2 linked regions of the Myxosarcina sp. GI1 genome follow. The main gene of each other region encodes a partner of the protein of the gene in region 2 in a complex. Links are inferred from orthologs where the notes say so. Each region holds a gene or a part of one and is shown on either strand. Other genes may lie near its edges.

The links.
Region 1: the proteins of hisH (region 2) and hisF are in contact, whole or in part, in a crystal structure (PDB 6RU0), measured with the Thermotoga maritima proteins. The link is inferred for Myxosarcina sp. GI1 from one-to-one orthologs. Residues at the interface, in WP_004080484.1 of Thermotoga maritima: Asn15, Arg18, Arg22, Arg117, Leu118, Pro119, His120, Met121, Gly122, Trp123, Asn124, Asn134, Gly135, Tyr136, Tyr138, Val140, Tyr158, Glu180, Lys181, Ser182, Ser183, Lys184, Ile185; in WP_004080486.1 of Thermotoga maritima: Met1, Leu2, Ala3, Arg5, Ser40, Glu41, Asp45, Glu46, Ala70, Glu71, Ile73, Asp74, Ile75, Pro76, Phe77, Asp98, Lys99, Ser122, Gln123, Glu161, Thr195, Leu196, Asn247, Arg249, Glu251.

The regions. Positions count from the first base shown.
Region 1 is NZ_JRFE01000024.1:276,255-285,066, reverse strand. What follows is about bases 1,929-4,687. They hold hisF (imidazole glycerol phosphate synthase subunit HisF), read right to left. Parts: upstream 3,814-4,687; coding sequence 3,043-3,813; downstream 1,929-3,042. Other genes in these bases: KV40_RS18580 (rhomboid family intramembrane serine protease), read right to left, coding at 3,861-4,586; KV40_RS18590 (hypothetical protein), read right to left, coding at 2,603-2,785; lspA (signal peptidase II), read right to left, coding at 1,929-2,031. Also shown: KV40_RS18605 (HAD-IA family hydrolase), read left to right, coding at 1-643; KV40_RS18600 (alpha/beta fold hydrolase), read left to right, coding at 647-1,546; more of lspA, read right to left, coding at 1,567-1,928; KV40_RS18575 (NAD(P)/FAD-dependent oxidoreductase), read left to right, coding at 4,861-6,162; KV40_RS18570 (DoxX family protein), read left to right, coding at 6,186-6,605; KV40_RS18565 (SulP family inorganic anion transporter), read right to left, coding at 6,611-8,308; KV40_RS18560 (hypothetical protein), read right to left, coding at 8,466-8,812.
Region 2 is NZ_JRFE01000019.1:210,790-219,771, reverse strand. The notes cover bases 4,148-7,076. They hold hisH (imidazole glycerol phosphate synthase subunit HisH), read right to left. Parts: upstream 5,970-7,076; coding sequence 5,325-5,969; downstream 4,148-5,324. Other genes in these bases: KV40_RS15055 (aldo/keto reductase), read left to right, coding at 6,180-7,076; KV40_RS15065 (phosphatase PAP2 family protein), read left to right, coding at 4,483-5,220. Also shown: KV40_RS15085 (cyanophycinase), read right to left, coding at 1-500; KV40_RS15080 (cyanophycin synthetase), read left to right, coding at 814-2,730; KV40_RS15075 (calcium-binding protein), read right to left, coding at 2,865-3,503; more of KV40_RS15055, read left to right, coding at 7,077-7,142; KV40_RS15050 (hypothetical protein), read right to left, coding at 7,495-7,698; KV40_RS15045 (response regulator), read right to left, coding at 8,026-8,400; KV40_RS32195 (PAS domain S-box protein), read right to left, coding at 8,451-8,982. UniProt on the Escherichia coli protein: IGPS catalyzes the conversion of PRFAR and glutamine to IGP, AICAR and glutamate. The HisH subunit catalyzes the hydrolysis of glutamine to glutamate and ammonia as part of the synthesis of IGP and AICAR.

The sequences.
Region 1 (8,812 bases), on a different replicon or contig from region 2:
CATTGCCGACACCTATCAAGCTATTGCCGATATTACCAATCAACTATCTTCAGAATTTGGCTACAAGCCTGTAGAGCCAGAGGAATTATTATTATTAAAAAACTTGAGTTCGCGAGAAATCATCAAGAAAACCGAAATTTCTTTGTTTAAAATTCCGTTCTTGGTTAAGAGAGTGCGCAACGAGTTATCTAAAGAAATTGCCAAACTCAAGCCAATTACGGGAATAGAGCGAGTTTTGTTCCAATTAAAAGCTCGCGGCTATAGTTTGGGCATAGTTACTTCCAATGACAAACATAACGTCGAATTATTTTTGGCTAAAAACAATCTAAATTTTTTGTTCGATTTTATTTATTCAAGCACTTCAATATTTGGCAAACATCGAGTTATCAAACGTATTATCAAACATAACCAGTGGCAACGAGAACAGATTGTCTATGTAGGTGATGAAACTAGAGACATCAGATCGGCGAGAAAAAGCCGTATTGGTGTTGTCGCGGTAAGCTGGGGATTTAACTCAGCAGAAATTTTAGCCGAGTTTCAACCCGATTTTTTAGTCGATCGACCGCAAGAACTAGCAGCTACTATTGCCGCCTGTTACCCTGCCAACCAAAAGCAGTTTCCAGTAAAAGTTACAGCTAACTAGAGTATGAATACAGGACAGGCTCGTTTCGAGTTTTTGCTGTTCGCTCAACATGGCTGGGCAGACACTGGTAGAGATATGGCAAAATTAGCTAATACTTTGACGAATACTAATACCCGTGCGATCGTTCCTAGCTTAAACTGGTGGCAGACTTCAATTAGAATTAAACCTTTAATCGCAGCAGTAGAAACAATTGCCGCTCGCAACATCAAAGTTTATCCTCAGACACCGATAAAAATCATCGGTCATTCTATGGGGGGGCTGATTTGGCTGGAAGTATTAAATCTTCACCCAGAATGGTGGCATTTGGTACATTCATTAGTAGTTATTGGTTCACCGATTAGCGGTGCGGATTTAGCTCGCAGAATCGACCCTTTTGGAATTGGTATCGCTATTGCAGGAGATTTAGGTAGAAATCGCCGCCAACTTGCCGAAACAATTGCTCGCAAGATTCCAACTCTTTCGATAGTTAGCGATTTGGGTATGGGTCATGATGGCATGGTGACGATAGAAAGTAGCAAATTTGCCTATTCTAAACTGGTGCTTTTATCTGATATTGGTCACGCTGCCCTTAAGTGGCATCCTGCGGTAGTACCAGTCATTAAAGAGTTTTGGGCTAATCCCCAAATATCGCCACCTCCCGCAGACAACTTAGTAACTAAATTGATTCAAAGACTTCAGTTAGTTCCAGGTATGACTGATGCTAGCTATCAAGACTTTCATAAGTCGCAAGTTGTAATTAGTTTTCCTCATAAAATTACGCTTCGTACCTGGAAAAATCTTCTCGGGGTAAACCACATTTATGTAGCTGAAGGAGAAAAATGTCTTTATGCAGGTTACGTCGGTTGGATGGAAACTTCACTTTTAAGTCAAACAATCGAACAACTAAAGCAAGAATTTGCCTAGCTACAGTCAAAAATCAACGTTTACGCTTTGTTGTTTGTAGGATTACTAAAACTGTAAATCAAGAGAAATAATATCCCCAGGTTAATTGCAATGTCAGCTACATTGAACACGGGAAAATTAATCAGACGAAAATCAAGAAAATCCACCACATGACCGAATAAAAAACGGTCGATTCCGTTACCAAAAGCTCCAGCCAAAATAAACCCATAACCTAGCTGTTCGATTTTGCTCAATCGGGAGCTAAGGGCATAAATAACCAAACCTACACTTACTATTAACGATAGCCAGCGCAACCAACCAACTCCACCGCTAAAAAAACTAAAAGCCGCACCAGTGTTGACAACATAGGTTAAATGAAATACATCTTGCCATAAGGGGACGGTGTCGCCAATATCGCTAAAGTTGTTAGCGACCCAATATTTTGTTATACGGTCGAGAATCGTACCTGTAGAGGCAGTTATCCAAAAAATACGATTTTTTTTCATTCTGGCGATCGCCTTGCTACTACTAAAATTTGAGATATTTTTTTAACCGCTCGCTCTGCGATTAGATTAATAGGATAAACGGCTCCATCATCGCTTATTTTAACTAAAAGCGTTTAATTAGTATATTATGGGAGCAGCTTAGTATTGTCGAACAAAACTCAACTTAGCTGATAGACTAAATAACTTTATAGACAAGGGTAAAACTAACTGCTGAATATAAATAACTCTTACTGTATAGACTCTTGCAAGGGCGGTGCCAAGGTCATTTTATAATATATACCAATTCATAAAAATGACTTAATAGCGTGAGATTTTATCGAAATTAGTAACAGTTACTAGCTTTTTAGTATTTTAAAATATTGCAGATTTGAAAAATAATAATTGAGTTTTTAACTTAGTAAACTTAATTATAAAAATAAAAAATACTACTATCTTAAATTTTGTATACAACTAAATTATTAATAAACTTAATTTTAGTTACGAATCTTAGTTAATATTGAAATGAAGCTTCTTTTTAATTCGATTTAATTCGATCGCCTTGGTTCGACAAATTAAAAACCAGGTTTCAAGCTCAGGCAATACGGCTCAGACAACTGCCCATAATAAAATAAACGACCATCATAGCAGCAGCAGAAGCAGCTACCAAAGTTCCTGCCAGCATTAGAGAAAATTCTTTACGATCTAAAGCTTCTTGCAATAAATGCAGCGACCAAGCTACCAAAGCAATATCAAATATGAGAATCGGAATCAGCATTTTTTAAGAAACGTAAACTTAAGTTTATTCTAGTACATATTTTTTTGCAAAAGCATATAGTTTCCTAATAATTTAAGATTTGCTAGAGATGAATGTAAAGTTTTGTTTAGGAGTAGCTGACAAATACAGCAGATTGCAAATCAATTTGGTACCAATTAAACTTGGGCAAAGAGGGCTGAAACATATACAAAGCCTAAATAACCGAGGCGTATCTTATGCGATCGAGAAGTGCTGTAGCCAGAACAACTTTTGCCGAATCAAACAATTCTAACTGACACGTTACGTTCTTGCAGATATGTTTTAACCTCTTTCACTGTCAGTTCCCTATAGTGCAGTAGCGAAGCAAGTAAAGCGGCTTCAGCTTTACCCCTGCTAAAAGCTTCAAAAATATGTTGGCAATTACCCGCACCACCCGAAGCAATCACTGGAATTTCAACCGAACTAGCGATCGCACTAGTTAAATCTAGATCGTAGCCAGCTCGCGTACCGTCGGCATCCATACTAGTAACCAGTAGTTCGCCCGCTCCCCTGGTTTCCACCTCTTTTGCCCATTCTAGAGCATCGATTCCCGTATTTTTTCTACCACCACGCACGTAAACATCCCAACCTGGATTGCTCGGATTGTCACGCCTCCTAGCGTCTATTGCCACCACAATACACTGTTTGCCAAAGCGGTCGCTACCGCGATCGATCAAATCGGGATCGCGAACTGCGGCGGAGTTGATACTAACTTTATCGGCTCCTGCTCTTAATAAATTTTTGATATGTTCTAGCGAACTGATACCGCCACCTACGGTTAGAGGTATAAACACCTGTTCGGCAGTGCGGTAAACTACATCTATAATCGTGCCTCTGTCTTCGTGTGTCGCTGTAATATCGAGAAAAACCAATTCATCAGCCCCAGCATCGTTATAAACTTTGGCTAACTCTACAGGATCGCCAGCATCTTTAAGATCGACAAAGTTAACGCCTTTAACTACTCGTCCTGCGTTAACGTCCAAACAGGGTAATATTCTTTTTGCTAGCATGATCCAGCTACATTTATACTTAAAAACTTAGTATTCGCGATCGCTCATTAATTGTCAACTAACTGGTCGTAATTTTGTTCCGATTTAGAGAACAATCCTAATATTGGTCCTAAAATCGCGCCAAAGATAAAACCTCCAGCGTGCGCCCAATAGGCTACTCCCCCGTTTTCCATGCCCACACTGGCTTGAACTTCAAAAGAAGTAATACCGTTAAGTGCTTGTTCGAGAAACCAGAATCCAAGAAAATAAACCGCAGGAATTCTAAAGACTGGAAAGAAAAAACCCAAAGGAACCAAAGTTATCACTTTGGCTTGAGGAAACTTTAATATATATGCTCCCATAACTCCTGCAATCGCGCCACTCGCACCTAGTGAGGGAACATCAGACATCGCCGAAAAAAACCATTGCGATAAACCAGCTAAAACCCCACAGGCGAGATAAAAAAACAGATATTTAGCTCTACCCAACTGCTCTTCAACATTATTGCCAAAAATATATAAAAAAAGCATATTAAAGGCAATATGAGCAAAGCCTGCGTGTAAAAACTGCGAGGTAACTGGAGTTAGTATCTCTGGTATGCCTGAATTTAGCTCGACCCCATTAAAGCTAGCAGTTAACTCTTTTGGCACAATTGCAAATGAATGAAAAAAAGTATCTAACTGCTGGGGAGTCAAAGTCAGTTCGTAAATAAAAGCTACAACATTAATAGCAATTAGAGAATAAGTAACGTAAGGAGTAATTTTTGTCGGATTGACATCCTTGAGAGGAATCATATAGGTCTTTGCCAGCGCAATTGTATTCAAATAATCTAATTTTAAATATCGTACTATCAAAAATTACAACTTATTCAAATTTTTGGGATTAATTTTGTTGTTATCGGTCAAATTTCAAATTGTCTCCCTCGATCGCTGCGATCTATTACTCAAGATAGAGAGCAATAACAAAATGTCAGCGTAATAATTAAATGCAAGTATTAAAATCTTTTAATTTCAAAGCTAGTTTACGTTTAGTTGGGAATAATTTGAAGCTTGAATATATACAGTACTCGTGTTAAGTAAAAAACCCAAAATAGTCGTAATTGGTGCTGGTTTTGCAGGTTTGAGAGCCGTACAAAAGTTAGCTCGCTCTAATGCAGATATTTTGCTAATCGATCGCCACAACTACCATACGTTTGTACCTTTACTCTATCAGGTTGCTACGGGTTTTATTTCCCCAGAGATTATTGCCTATCCCCTGCGTCGCGCTTTGCACCATATTTCCAACGCTCGTTTTTTACTAGCGGAGGTAGAAAATATAGATTTTGAAAATAAGGTTATTCATACCGATCGCCTCGATGTAACTTATGATTATTTAGTGTTAGCTACGGGAAGCCAAACCAAATATTTGGGTGTAGAAGGTGCGCCGCAATATTCTTTACCCCTGCGAACTTTAGAAGATGCGGTTAGATTGCGCGATCGCCTGTTGAGAAATATCGAGCGAGCCGCCTACGAAAGTGACTTGGATCGAAAGCAGCAGTTATTAACTATAGTTATAGTTGGCGGTGGTCCTACAGGAGTAGAATTAGCAGGAGCCTCAATCGAACTAATAACAGAAACTCTAGCCAAAGATTATCCCAAACTCGATTTAAGCCAACTGCGATTATTTTTGATTCATTCTGGCGATCGATTGCTAGCAGGTTATCCCAAAGCTTTAGGTAATTACACTTGTCGGCAGCTACGCCGTCGCGGAGTAAAAGTTCATTTAAATAGTCGCGTTAGTTCGGTACTGCCTGGAGCAGTAGAACTAAATGATGGAATTACTATTGAAACTGCTGCGGTGGTTTGGACGGCAGGAGTAGAAGCTAATTTACCTAATGACGAGTCCCAATTAGCAACAGCTAAAAAAGCTAAAATTTGCGTGCGATCGACTTTACAGTTGCTAGAATATCCCGAAGTTTATGCTGTTGGCGATGTCGCTTTTGTCAAACAAGACAACAAACCTCTGGTTGGTGTAGCTCCCGAAGCACTTCAACAGGGTACGGCGATCGCTCGCAATCTCAAAAGGCAGCTAAGAGGACTGGCTCCCCAACCGTTTGACTATTTTAATAAAGGTACGGCAGCAATTATTGCCCGTAATGCTGGAGTTGCTTATTTATTTGGCAAAATACCCGTAAAAGGCTTTATGGGGTGGTTGTTGTGGTTGGTTATACACTTATATTATTTGCCTGGGGCTTCTAATCGCCTGACGCTATTAATTAGCTGGATTAGAGATTATTTAGTTCGCGAACGTCGAGTTCGTCAAATTTTTGCTTATCAGAATTCTTATGCCAAAGATTTTTTAGATTCAAGACAGTTTCAATCTCGTTTGTAAACACAATTTTGGAGGTATTTAAAATTATGAAATACGTAGCATTAGCGGCTCGCGTCTGTCTTTGTTTAATTTTTCTCAAAGCAGGAATCAGTCATCTATTAGGTTTTGGTCAAACAGTAGCAATGATGGCAGGTAATGGCTTACCCATCCCCAATGTTTTGTTAGCTTTTACCGTCATTTTTCAAATACTTGGTGGTTTATCGCTGCTATTAGGCTATCAGGTTCGTATCGGCTCAATTTTACTCATTATTTTTTTAATTCCTGCTACTTTAGTTTTTCACAATCCTATTGCCGATCCCAGTCAACTCAATGATTTTCTCAAAAACATTGGCTTAATTGGCGGATTGTTAATGGTGATAGCTGTTGGTGCAGGTGCGCTGAGTATTGACGGCGACAAAATAACCACAACTTCTAACCCGAGGACGGAAAACTTTACCAGCTAAATTGTTTAATTGGACATAGGAAAATCAACTGTATTTGGCTCTTGACTTGCAACACCCTGAGTGTCTACATAAGATACGGCTCTTCTGAGGGTTTCGGTGCGATCGCCTGAGAAATTTTCGGGAGGAATTTCTGCTACCACTCTTAATTTTTTCAACCGTCTTTCAGTTTGTCCCGTAGCACCGACGACAAATATTTGCCGCTCTTTTTCTATGGCTTCACTAATGGCATTTTCTAAAGCTAAAGCAGAAGTTACGCCAATTATGGGAACATCACTTAAATCTAAAATTAACGCTCGAAAATTATTAATTAAGTTATGTTGCCGTGAAATAGCTTTTGCCACTCCAAAAATCATTGGACCGCTTAGTTTGAATAAGAGTACTCGACCTTTCGCTCTTTCTAATAACTCTTTTTCTTCTGGGTTGAGTTCGATATCTTCATCGGCATAAGTAACAGCTTTGACACTGTCTGCTCTTAGATTAGAAAGCCGTTCGATAGTTAGAATATTGGCGACAAAAACTCCAACTCCTACAGCGACAATCAAGTCAACAAAGACGGTGAGCAGGATTACTGCATACATAATAATTGTTGTTTTGACTGAAATGCGGTGAGCGCGTCTGAGAAAACCCCAGTCAACAATATCAAGACCGACTTTGAAAGCAATACCTGCTAAAACTGCTAGAGGAACACCCGATAAGAATTGACCCAGTCCCAAGACAACGGCTAACAAAATAATAGCTCGGCTCAAACCTGAAAGAGCAGATCTTCCCCCTGCCTGAATATTAACTACCGTACCCATAGTGGCACCCGCACCAGCCATGCCGCCAAATAAACCAGAAACTATATTACCCATGCCTTGACCGATTAGTTCTTTGTTAGAATCGTGTTCGGTACGGGTCAAACTATCGGCAACTAGAGAAGTCAGCAACGCATCGATACAGCCTAGCATCCCCAAAACCAAACCATTGACAAACATCAATCGTAGTTGAGCGGCACTAAAGACGGGAAGCTGCAAACTGGGTAGCCCGACTGAAATTTGCCCAATACGACGAATTTCAGCACCACCGAAGAAAAATATGGCAATTAAACTGCCGACGATTAATGCTAGTAGTTGGGGTGGCAAGTATTTTTTAAATTTTGAAGGATAAAAAACTAGAATTGCGACGGTTATAACAGCCAGAAGGGTTTCAAGTGGATTGATGTTGCTTAATAATTGAGGCAAGTTTTGGATGGTACCAATTACTCCACCTTTAGGACTAGCCTGTCCTAAAAAGGGTGCAATCTGTAAAATAATTAGAATTATGCCAATTCCCGACATGAAACCAGAGATAACCGTATAGGGCATTAAGGTAACGTATCGACCCAAACGCAATACTCCAAAGATAATTTGGAAAACTCCCGCCAGCATTACTACGGTAAATGCCATCGCCAAACCGTTTTCTGGATTGGCAGCCGTTAAACTGGCAATTACAGAGGTCAAAACTACGGTCATCGGTCCTGTAGGCTCGGATATTAAAGTAGGAGTGCCGCCAAACAGGGCAGCAAAAAAGCCTACCAAAATTGCTCCCCAAAGCCCTGCCGAAGCACCCGCACCAGAAGCAACGCCAAAAGTAAGAGCCATCGGTAAGGCGATTACTGCTGCGGTAACACCGCCAAACAGATCGCCTTTGACATTTCTGAAGTGAATTCGATTGGTGATTGACATTTGTTTGCCAGCTATATGTTATCAATAGTTTTCTATCATGAATTCGGCTTTTTACACTTGACAAATAATGCAATTTTATAAATACAAATGCAATCGCTTAATTTGAGCGAACTAGACGTTGCTGATTTGAAGTATGAAGTAGTAATGGTAAAGTTGTTTAAGATAACGATCTATACGTACCGAGCTTTACTCTTTCCCATTCCGTTCCCAAATAACTATCTCTTCCCAAAACATTACCAATCGCCTGTCGCACTTTAGTCGAGCGTTCTTTCGACCAGTTTGATTGTTGTTTTTTAGAATAGAGATAATCGATTATATCTTGTGATGTAAAGACATCGGGATTGCGTTCTGCTAAAAAACCTTTTACTGTTTTTAACAAAGTTACTTTTAGCTTGCTCGATGAAGGTAAATTATAAAGTTTTTTCTGCCGAACATTTTTAGCGGCATTTTTGTTGCTGGATAAAGATGCTAGAGATGCTTCTCGCTCTGATGTTAACGGTTCGG
Region 2 (8,982 bases):
GTTTCGGCATCTCCCTCAACGATCATAGTTTCAGGCATCATTGCCGCACCCGCACTAGTTCCGCCAATTACCAAACCGCTGTCGAACTTTTGGTGTAATAAGCGATCGATTTCAGTATCTTTAAGCAAATCAGTAATGCGAGCCTGATCGCCACCAGTAAAGAATACGCCAGTCGCTTGCTGTATAATCTCTATGTCTCTAGAGTTTTCAGCATCTTCGCGCCTTTCGGTATCGACAATATCTACTCTTTTAGCACCAAATCTTTCAAAAATATCTCTGTAAGTCGCTCCTACTTCTCCTGGCAAACTTGTAGCCACAGTCATTACTACCAACTGAGCTTCTCTACCCCCAGAAAGTCGAACAAATTCGCGCAAGATGGTACATTCTCTTTCTTTATCTTCTGCACCGCCAATAATGATTAGTTGTCCCTGTTTCTGCGATCCTGAAACGGAGCTTTCTATTTCTTCACGATCTTGTTTGTTTTTAGTAATTGCGACCATAGTTACCTACCAATGGCAAAAATAATTAATAATTAAAGTAAAACATATTTGCCAATCGCTTCCTTGTTTCTTTAGATATATTTTGCTGTTTTACCAAAAATTTAAAAAGATATAGCTAAATTTTGTAGTTTTTAAAGCCAATATCAATTGTTAGTTTAGCGATCCCCATATTTATATTTTGTTGTAAAACATTTGAAATTTAATTTTTTGTAGATTCTCGAATACGTCAATTGAAATATTACTAACCTCAGATAGAGGCAACTGTACTGTTTCGCTGGTACTTTAGATCGGTGTTGCTTAAAGTCAAATCGAGATGCTCACAGAAAATACTGCCGAAGTTGTTCGCGTTAATGCCAGAAATACAGATATTTTTGACCTGTTTAATATCAGACAATATGTCGGGGCAAATCCCTATCTAAATCGTGCTGCGGTGGTATTTGACTTGGCTCTAACCAAATTCGGTCAACCTTTACCAATAGAAAAATACTTGGCTATTATCGGCGATCGCTACCCTCATTTATTAGAAGCTCAATACAAGTCTCACGGGGAATTATTTGCTCGTACGGTATCAGAAGTCAATCAACTGGACATGGATTTGCACCTTAAGAGTTGGAGTATACGAGAAGAGGCAAACTACCAGAGAATTGCCATTGAATCGTTACATCAGCGTACTACCAGAGAAGTAATTTATTGCGTTTGGGATTGGTTTGAAGCGATCGAACGAGGAGATGACTTTAATATTGCCGAGCAAATTGTTTCTTTACAACAGGTATTTCGCTCCTCGGTTTATGGAGGTCCGACGGTTTACGCCTTATTAAGATCTGCCAATGCTAAAAAAATTCCTGCTTTTTATTTGTGGGATGAAAGATTGATGCAGTATGGCTACGGCAAACAGCAAATTCGCGGAATTGCTACGACCTTCGATGCCGATAGTCATTTAGATTCTGATTTTACGACTCTCAAAGATGACTGCAAAAGATTTTTAGCAGAGTTAGGATTTCCAGTACCCCAGGGTGATGTAGTAGTAAGTTGGCAAGAAGCGGGAGAAGTAGCGGCAGAACTTGGCTATCCTCTGGCGGTAAAACCAGTCTCTGGTCATAAAGGAATTGGCGTGACTGCTGACGTGCAAAACGAAGTCGAATTAGAAACAGCTTATTTACGTGCGGTAGCTTCCGTACCAGAAGAAGAACGAGCCAGTATTATTATCGAAAATAGCATCGCGGGACATGATTTTCGCCTACTCTGCGTCAATGGTAGATTTGTTGCCGCGATCGAACGACAACCAGCTTTTGTAATTGGAGATGGAATCAGTACAATTGGCGAATTAATCGAACGGGAAAATCGTTCGTCTCAGCGGAGCGACACGCCTACCTCGCCGATGGGTAAAATTCAAACCGATGAAGCGATGCACCGTTATTTAGAAGAGCAAAATTTAGACTTAGATAGCGTTGTCGATCGCGATCGCGCCGTATACTTGCGTAAAGTTGCCAATCTCTCTTCGGGAGGATTTAGTATTGATGCCACCAATCGAGTTCACCCCGATAATATTATTTTGGCGCAAGACATCGCCCAGCATTTTCGCCTGACCTGTCTGGGAATCGATGTGATTACTAAAGATATTTCGGTTTCCTGGAAAGAAGGTAATTTTGGTATTATTGAAATTAACGCCGCTCCTGGAGTTTATATGCACCTCAATCCTGCGATCGGCGAACCAGTTGATGTTACTTCTCGTATTTTAGAAACCTTTTTCAAGTCTGGTGATGATGCCAGGATTCCCATTGTTACCTTCAATCGCGTTACTCTGCGAGAGTTACAAAAGTTGAGCGATCGCATTTTGACTTTTCATCCTGATTGGGTAGTAGGTGCGGTATGTCGCGAAGGTATTTTAATCAATCGCTCTGAAAAAGTACTCAATCGTTACTACAACTGCAACATTCTCAATTTGCTACGCAACCCCAAACTAAATATTTTAATTGCTGAATACGATGAAGAAGAATTAGAAAGAGAAGGAATGTTTTACTATGGCAGCGATTTAGTGGTATTAGACAATCCTTCTGAAACCGAAATGATGTTAGCTCGCGATGTTTTTACCGACTCAACTATAGTAATCAAGCAAGACAATCAAATAACTATCAAACGCCAAGGTTTACTCGAACAATACGAATTAGAGTCGGGAGAGTTATTAGAAGGAGTTTATTTAAAAGAAATTGCCAATATCCTTGAAAAATAAGCTTTTTAGGATTGAGAGTAAGATAACAAAATAGCCCCATAAGGCAACTTACAGGGCTAAATTAGCGACTAATATAAGCCAAAATAACGATTTTAGTTAGTAAATTCGACAAGGCTTTGTATTATTGTGTAGTTTTAAAATAAAACAATATCTAAGTCAGTAGCAAAATCGTTAGGCACATTTTCTAAAGTAGCGAATTGAGTTCCATCAAACGATAAAGCACCAGTGTGATAATCGTATTCAAATTCGTGAGTTGAAGAAGCTCCAAAACCATAAGAGTCTATCTCAATAATATCTCCTTCTTGCCAATTAAAGTCTGCGATTGTATCAATTCCTTCATCAAGTTCATAGAAGCTAAAGGTATCAGCCCCTTTACCTCCGTAGAGATAATCATCGCCTTTACCTCCGTAAAGATAATCATCGCCTTTACCTCCATCTAAGTAATCATCGCCTTTACCTCCATCTAACCAATCATGCCCCTTGTCTCCGTAGAGATAATCATCGCCTTTACCTCCGTAGAGATTGTCATGACCTTTACCTCCATCTAACCAATCATGACCTTTATCTCCGTATAAGTAATCGTCGCCTTTATCTCCGTAGAGATAATCATCGCCTTTACCACCCTCTAACCAATCATGATCCTTACCTCCATCTAACCAATCATGACCTTTATCTCCATATAAGTAATCGTCGCCTTTGTATCCATAAATATAGTCGTCGTGCTTGCTGCCTTCGATTACATTGTTTTTGTTGTTACCGTAGTAAGTTCCCATTGTTTTTTTCTCCTGTTTTAAGTTGATTTGTTTTGTTCTGTATTTCTATACGATCGAAGGAGAAAAATTATGCAAAAAAATGATTTTGATAATAAATAAAAAATATTGGCTTATTTTAAATGTTTTTTATGCTTTATTGGCTTTATTTAACTTACGCTAAATCTATGGCACTCGGTGTGGTTGCCACTGGTTGAAGCTAGTAGCATTTTTACGAGTAATACGTACAACATATTTGTTCTTCTTGTAGATATTACTTGTCCTGCAAAAAATTAAGACAAACAGTAACGGTTGATGAAAAGTATCGATCGCCTCGACGCAACTATGGGTCAAAATACTATTACTTTTGCCGTTGCAGAAATTGAAAAATCTTAAGCGACTAGAAAAGACAAAGTAAGTCCGAGATACACGACCTGTTGAAGCGAACTCCCTATAGTTAGAGCTGCTTTGATTAACCAAACTATGCTTTAGACTTGCTATCTGTTCGATATGTTTACTTATTTGGGAAATCTAAAATTGTAAAACGCATATATTTAAGAACATGGGATTGTTGATTAGGTTGGTTGGTTTAGCTTTATTACTATTAGGGATATATTTTTTAGGGCAAAATATTTATTTTTCAACTAATTCTTATCCATATTGGTGGCGTGGTATAGCTGCTGATGCTTCTATTTGGTTTCTCACAGCAGGTGTTTTAATGTTTTTTGTTTTAAAGAAACAAATTTTTGAGTGGTATAGCAATATGCATTGGAATTTTACTAATTTTTGCCAGCAGTAGAGCTATTTTAAATCCTACGAGCTTATGGCAATTCGTCCTATCTTTAGCTTGTTTTTTCGGAGGTTATCAACTATTTACTACTGGTCGCCTCAATATTTAGGTTTAACGTCGCTATTGATTGCAAAAGATAAAAATTTAGAAACATTGTTGTTACAGTCAATACCTTGTTGATAACTACCAAAATATAATTTGTTTTTTAAGATTATGTCCGCAAGACAATACCAATGGCTCATTGCTCGAACAGCAACAGACGTTACTCAAAGATTTTGGCATTCGGCAAAAGCAATTCCTGCTAAAGCCTGGCAGCGTTGGGCTATTACTCTAGCAGTTGGTTTGGGGATATGTATGCTAATTATGTTTGTAGCAACTCGTTGGGCAATGAGCGCAGAAGGTCTACAAGCGTGGGACGAGCAAATGCTCTTAAAAATCGACAAACACTTTCCTATGAGTTTTAACAAAGGTGTTACCTGGCAATCTCCAGGAAATTTAGTGGGTATGCTACCAGTAGTAATTGCTTTTGCTGCTCTAACTTCTTGGTTTTCGCGACCGTTAATTGCAGCGACGACAGCGATCGCCTACGTGCTACAATTTGCTATCGTTTGGGTTGGTTGGGGAATTTGGAATCGCGATCGCCCCAATTTAATTGCCAACGGTCTAGCTGCACCAGGGTTACACTCTTTTCCATCTGGACATGCGGTTGTAGTAACTGTAGTCTATGGTTTTTTATTTTATCTTTGGTTTCGATCTTCCCATAGTTGGTTAGAGCGATTAATTGTTATTGTTTTCGCTTTAGTCTGGATTGGTTTAATTTCGATGTCGCGGTTGGTGCTTGGCGCACATTGGCCCAGCGATCTAATTGCAGGACTGGCAATTGCTTTGCTATGGCTGGCGTTTGTTATTTTAGCTGTCAGACAAGCTGAAACTTATATTAAGTTACATTAGGTTATGCTGTAGCTCTTCGCAGAAAAACTTTCTACGAGCAAATAAATAAAAGAATTTTAGCTATAAAAACGCGATCGCAATTTGTCTTATTTAGCCAATAACTGCTATACGCTACTAACCATCTGATACTGTTCTACTAAAGCCACGAAGTTTGATAGAATTTGCAGCCCGTTATCTGAAGACTTTTCGGGGTGAAATTGAACCGCCATTAAATTATCGCGAGCGATCGCCGCAGTGACCGTTTGCGTACCGTGAGTTACGGTTGCGGCATTTATACTAGAATCTAGCGGATCGACATAAAAAGAATGAACGAAATAAACGTAGGGATTTGGGTTTAACTGCTGCCAAAGGGGAAGCTGGGGCTGTATCAAGTCTAGTTGATTCCAACCCATGTGGGGAATAGTAATTTCTGGTTCTCTTTTAAAGTGCCGTACCATTCCCGCAACAATACCCAAGCCAGATTCTGTTCCTTCCTCAGAACCCTCAAAAAGAATTTGCAAACCCAAACAAATACCCAAAAACGGTTTTCCCTGGGCGATCGCCTGTTTGATTGGTGCTTCTAAATTCCGCTCTCTAAGATGCCGCATCGCAGGATCGAATGCCCCAACTCCTGGCAAAACCACCGCATCTGCATTAAGTATTTTTGCGGCAGAATCAGTAATAGTAGGAGTTGCTCCTGCTTTTTCTAAGCCTTTACAAGCAGAATGAAGATTGCCCATGTCATAGTCAATGACAGCAATATTGGTCATAGTTAACTCCTTACTACATCAATCGCTCATTTACCTATTCTACAGATAACTTTTTTTCCTGTCTTTAGATGTGTGGCAGACTACAGCTTTCAATTGTCGATATTTTTTTCTCTAGCAAATTACCAGACCACTCAACCTTTAGGGGGATACCATATATTGAATTTTTCTAATTTAATCAAATAATAGTAGATTTTAAAATTAGAGAAAAATATGCCAGCTAATTCCCAAAATTCCTCAATGCTATATCGAGAACTAGGTAACACGGGCGAGAAAGTTTCTGTTATCGGACTTGGCGGTTGGCATCTCGGTTTAGATAAAGTTGACGAGCAACTAAGCCTCAAAATTATTCGTTCGGCGATCGATCGCGGCATTACTTTTATGGATAATAGCTGGGATTACAATGATGGAATTAGCGAAAAGCGAATGGGCAAAGCCCTTCGTGACGGCTATCGCGAAAAAGTCTTTTTAATGACCAAAATTGATGGTCGTTCCAAGCAAGAAGCCGCCAAGCAAATAGACGAGTCTTTGAGGCGTCTACAGGTAGACTGCATCGATCTCGTACAGCACCACGAAATTATTCGCTACGAAGATCCCCATCGAGTATTTGATGAGGGAGGCGCAAACGAAGCTTTTATTGAAGCAAAAGAAGCTGGCAAGCTGCGCTACATTGGATTTACGGGACACAAAGATCCTCAGATACACTTACATATGCTTGAAGTAGCAGCGAAACAAGGCTTTAAGTTTGATACGGTACAAATGCCTTTGAACGTAATGGATGCCCACTACCGAAGTTTCGCCCAGCTAGTCGTTCCAGAATTGGTCGAGCAAAATATTGGAATATTGGCGATGAAAACTATGGCAAACGGGATTCTGTTACGCTCTAATACCGCTACTCCTATTGAATGTCTGCATTACGCCCTCAATCTACCTACTTCAGTGGTAATAACGGGTATCGATAGTATGGAAATTCTCGACCAGGCATTTGAAGCGGTACGCACCTTCGAGTCAATGGACGAAAAGCAGGTGCAATCGTTGTTAGATAAAACCGCTGAGGCAGCGGCGACGGGAGAATTCGAGCCATTTAAAACTTCTTCTATTTTTGATAGCACTGCCCAAAATCCTCAGTGGTTGGGAGAAGAACCACAGCGACTCCAGCAGTTGATGCCGCAATAATAGACCTCTCGCACGAATCATCAAACTTGGTTGGGTATGAAGTCTGAAGTCACAGCGCATACGCAAGGGCGCGTGGCTTGAAACAGAGCCTAACGGCTCAAAGACGCTTTGCGGCGTATGCGCGAACGCGCTGTGTTCGAGCCCTTGTGCCGCCCGCGCATACGTCATGCCCTCCAGACTGCGCGGCTTTGAAGCAATAGCCTCTATATTTGCCCTTCTCCGAAGGGCTGTGTCTGAAATCAAAAACTAGTATCGAAAAAGTATATTTATGCAAGAAGTCTAATTTACCGTCCTTTTAAGACAAGGCTTTAGGCTTTAGCTTATGAAACGTCATCACTTCAAGCGGCAACGCCTATACAGATACTGGCTGGTTTTTATTTGATAAGCCAATGGATAAATTAACTATTTGTTTTTGAGGATAATATTTGTTTTCGATGATGGTTTCTAAATCTGGCATTTCTTGCCAACATCTACGACAAAACCAGTACTCACGATGACTACCAAAGTGATGTAGCATAGTACCAGAACAATTGGGACAAATAGGATGAGTTTTCATTTTTTTATCCGCTTTAAGTTAATTTAAATAGCTCGATCGCATTTGATTTTAAAGTCATAGCTCCAGCAAATTTTGTTTTATATCGAACTTGGTTTGCTAGTAATTTTTACGATCCCTTAAGCGATCGCTCGAATTTTGTCGCGTTAAACTTGCTTCAAGCTAATTTAAATCATAAATTTTAAATCTAAAGAACTTGTGAAGAAGTTTATAAATACGAAGATTTTGTATAGCGCAAAATGTTCTAGACTATAGTTTTTTAAAAAACTTTTTATTCTAAAATATCAATAAAATTATAGATGTAAAAATTAATAAATTGTAATTGTTTTGCTACCAACCAAGAAATCCAGAAATCTGACTTGCCAAAGTTAGAGAATCAAATGGTTTGAGAATTACACCTTTAGCACCAGCAGCGTAAAAGCGGCTGCGATCGCTGGCTTGAGCTTTAGCAGTAATAAAAATCGTGGGAATATGCTTGGTTTTAGGGTTATTTTGTAGCAGATTTAAAGTTTGCAACCCATCGAGTTTTGGCATCATGGCATCTAGCAAAATGGCATCTGGCTGTTCGGTTTCGGCAATTGCTATTCCTTCAATACCATTAGCTGCCGTCAGCATCTCCCAGTCAGCTTCGGTCTTGAGACAAAAACCAGCTAAAATTTTGATGTCTTCTTCATCGTCAATAAATAAAATACGTTTAGCACCCATGTTCTTCGGAAGTAAAAGTCGATTGCGGTTGAAATATTGCTATTGAAAGTTTACGAAGGGTTTTTTAGTTGAGGTAAAGTAAAGAAAAAAGTGCTGCCTCGACCATAAACACTTTTCACCCAAATTTTGCCGCCATGTTGTTCGACAATGTGACGGCAAATAGCCAAACCCAAGCCAGTACCGCCTTTTTGGCGGGAATCCGAAGCGTCTACTTGTTGAAAACGTTCAAAAATAGTTTCCAATTTATCTGCGGGAATTCCTCTACCTCGATCTTTAACTGCAAATAATACTTCATTACCTTGTAGTTTGACAGTTACTAATACTTTAGAGTTGGCAGCTGAAAACTTAATTGCGTTACTAAGGATGTTAATAGTTGTTTGAAGGATGCGATCGCGATCGACCCAGAGTTCAATCGAGGGAACGTTAGTTTCAATAACGACTTCATGTTCCCGAGCCATTGATTCTATAGTAGTTATTGCCTGCTCGATCAACTCGGCACTATTACACTGTTGGCATTCGAGCCGATCTTTTCCCGACTCCATACGTTCGAGATCGAGAAGATCGTTAACCAGACGCACCAGA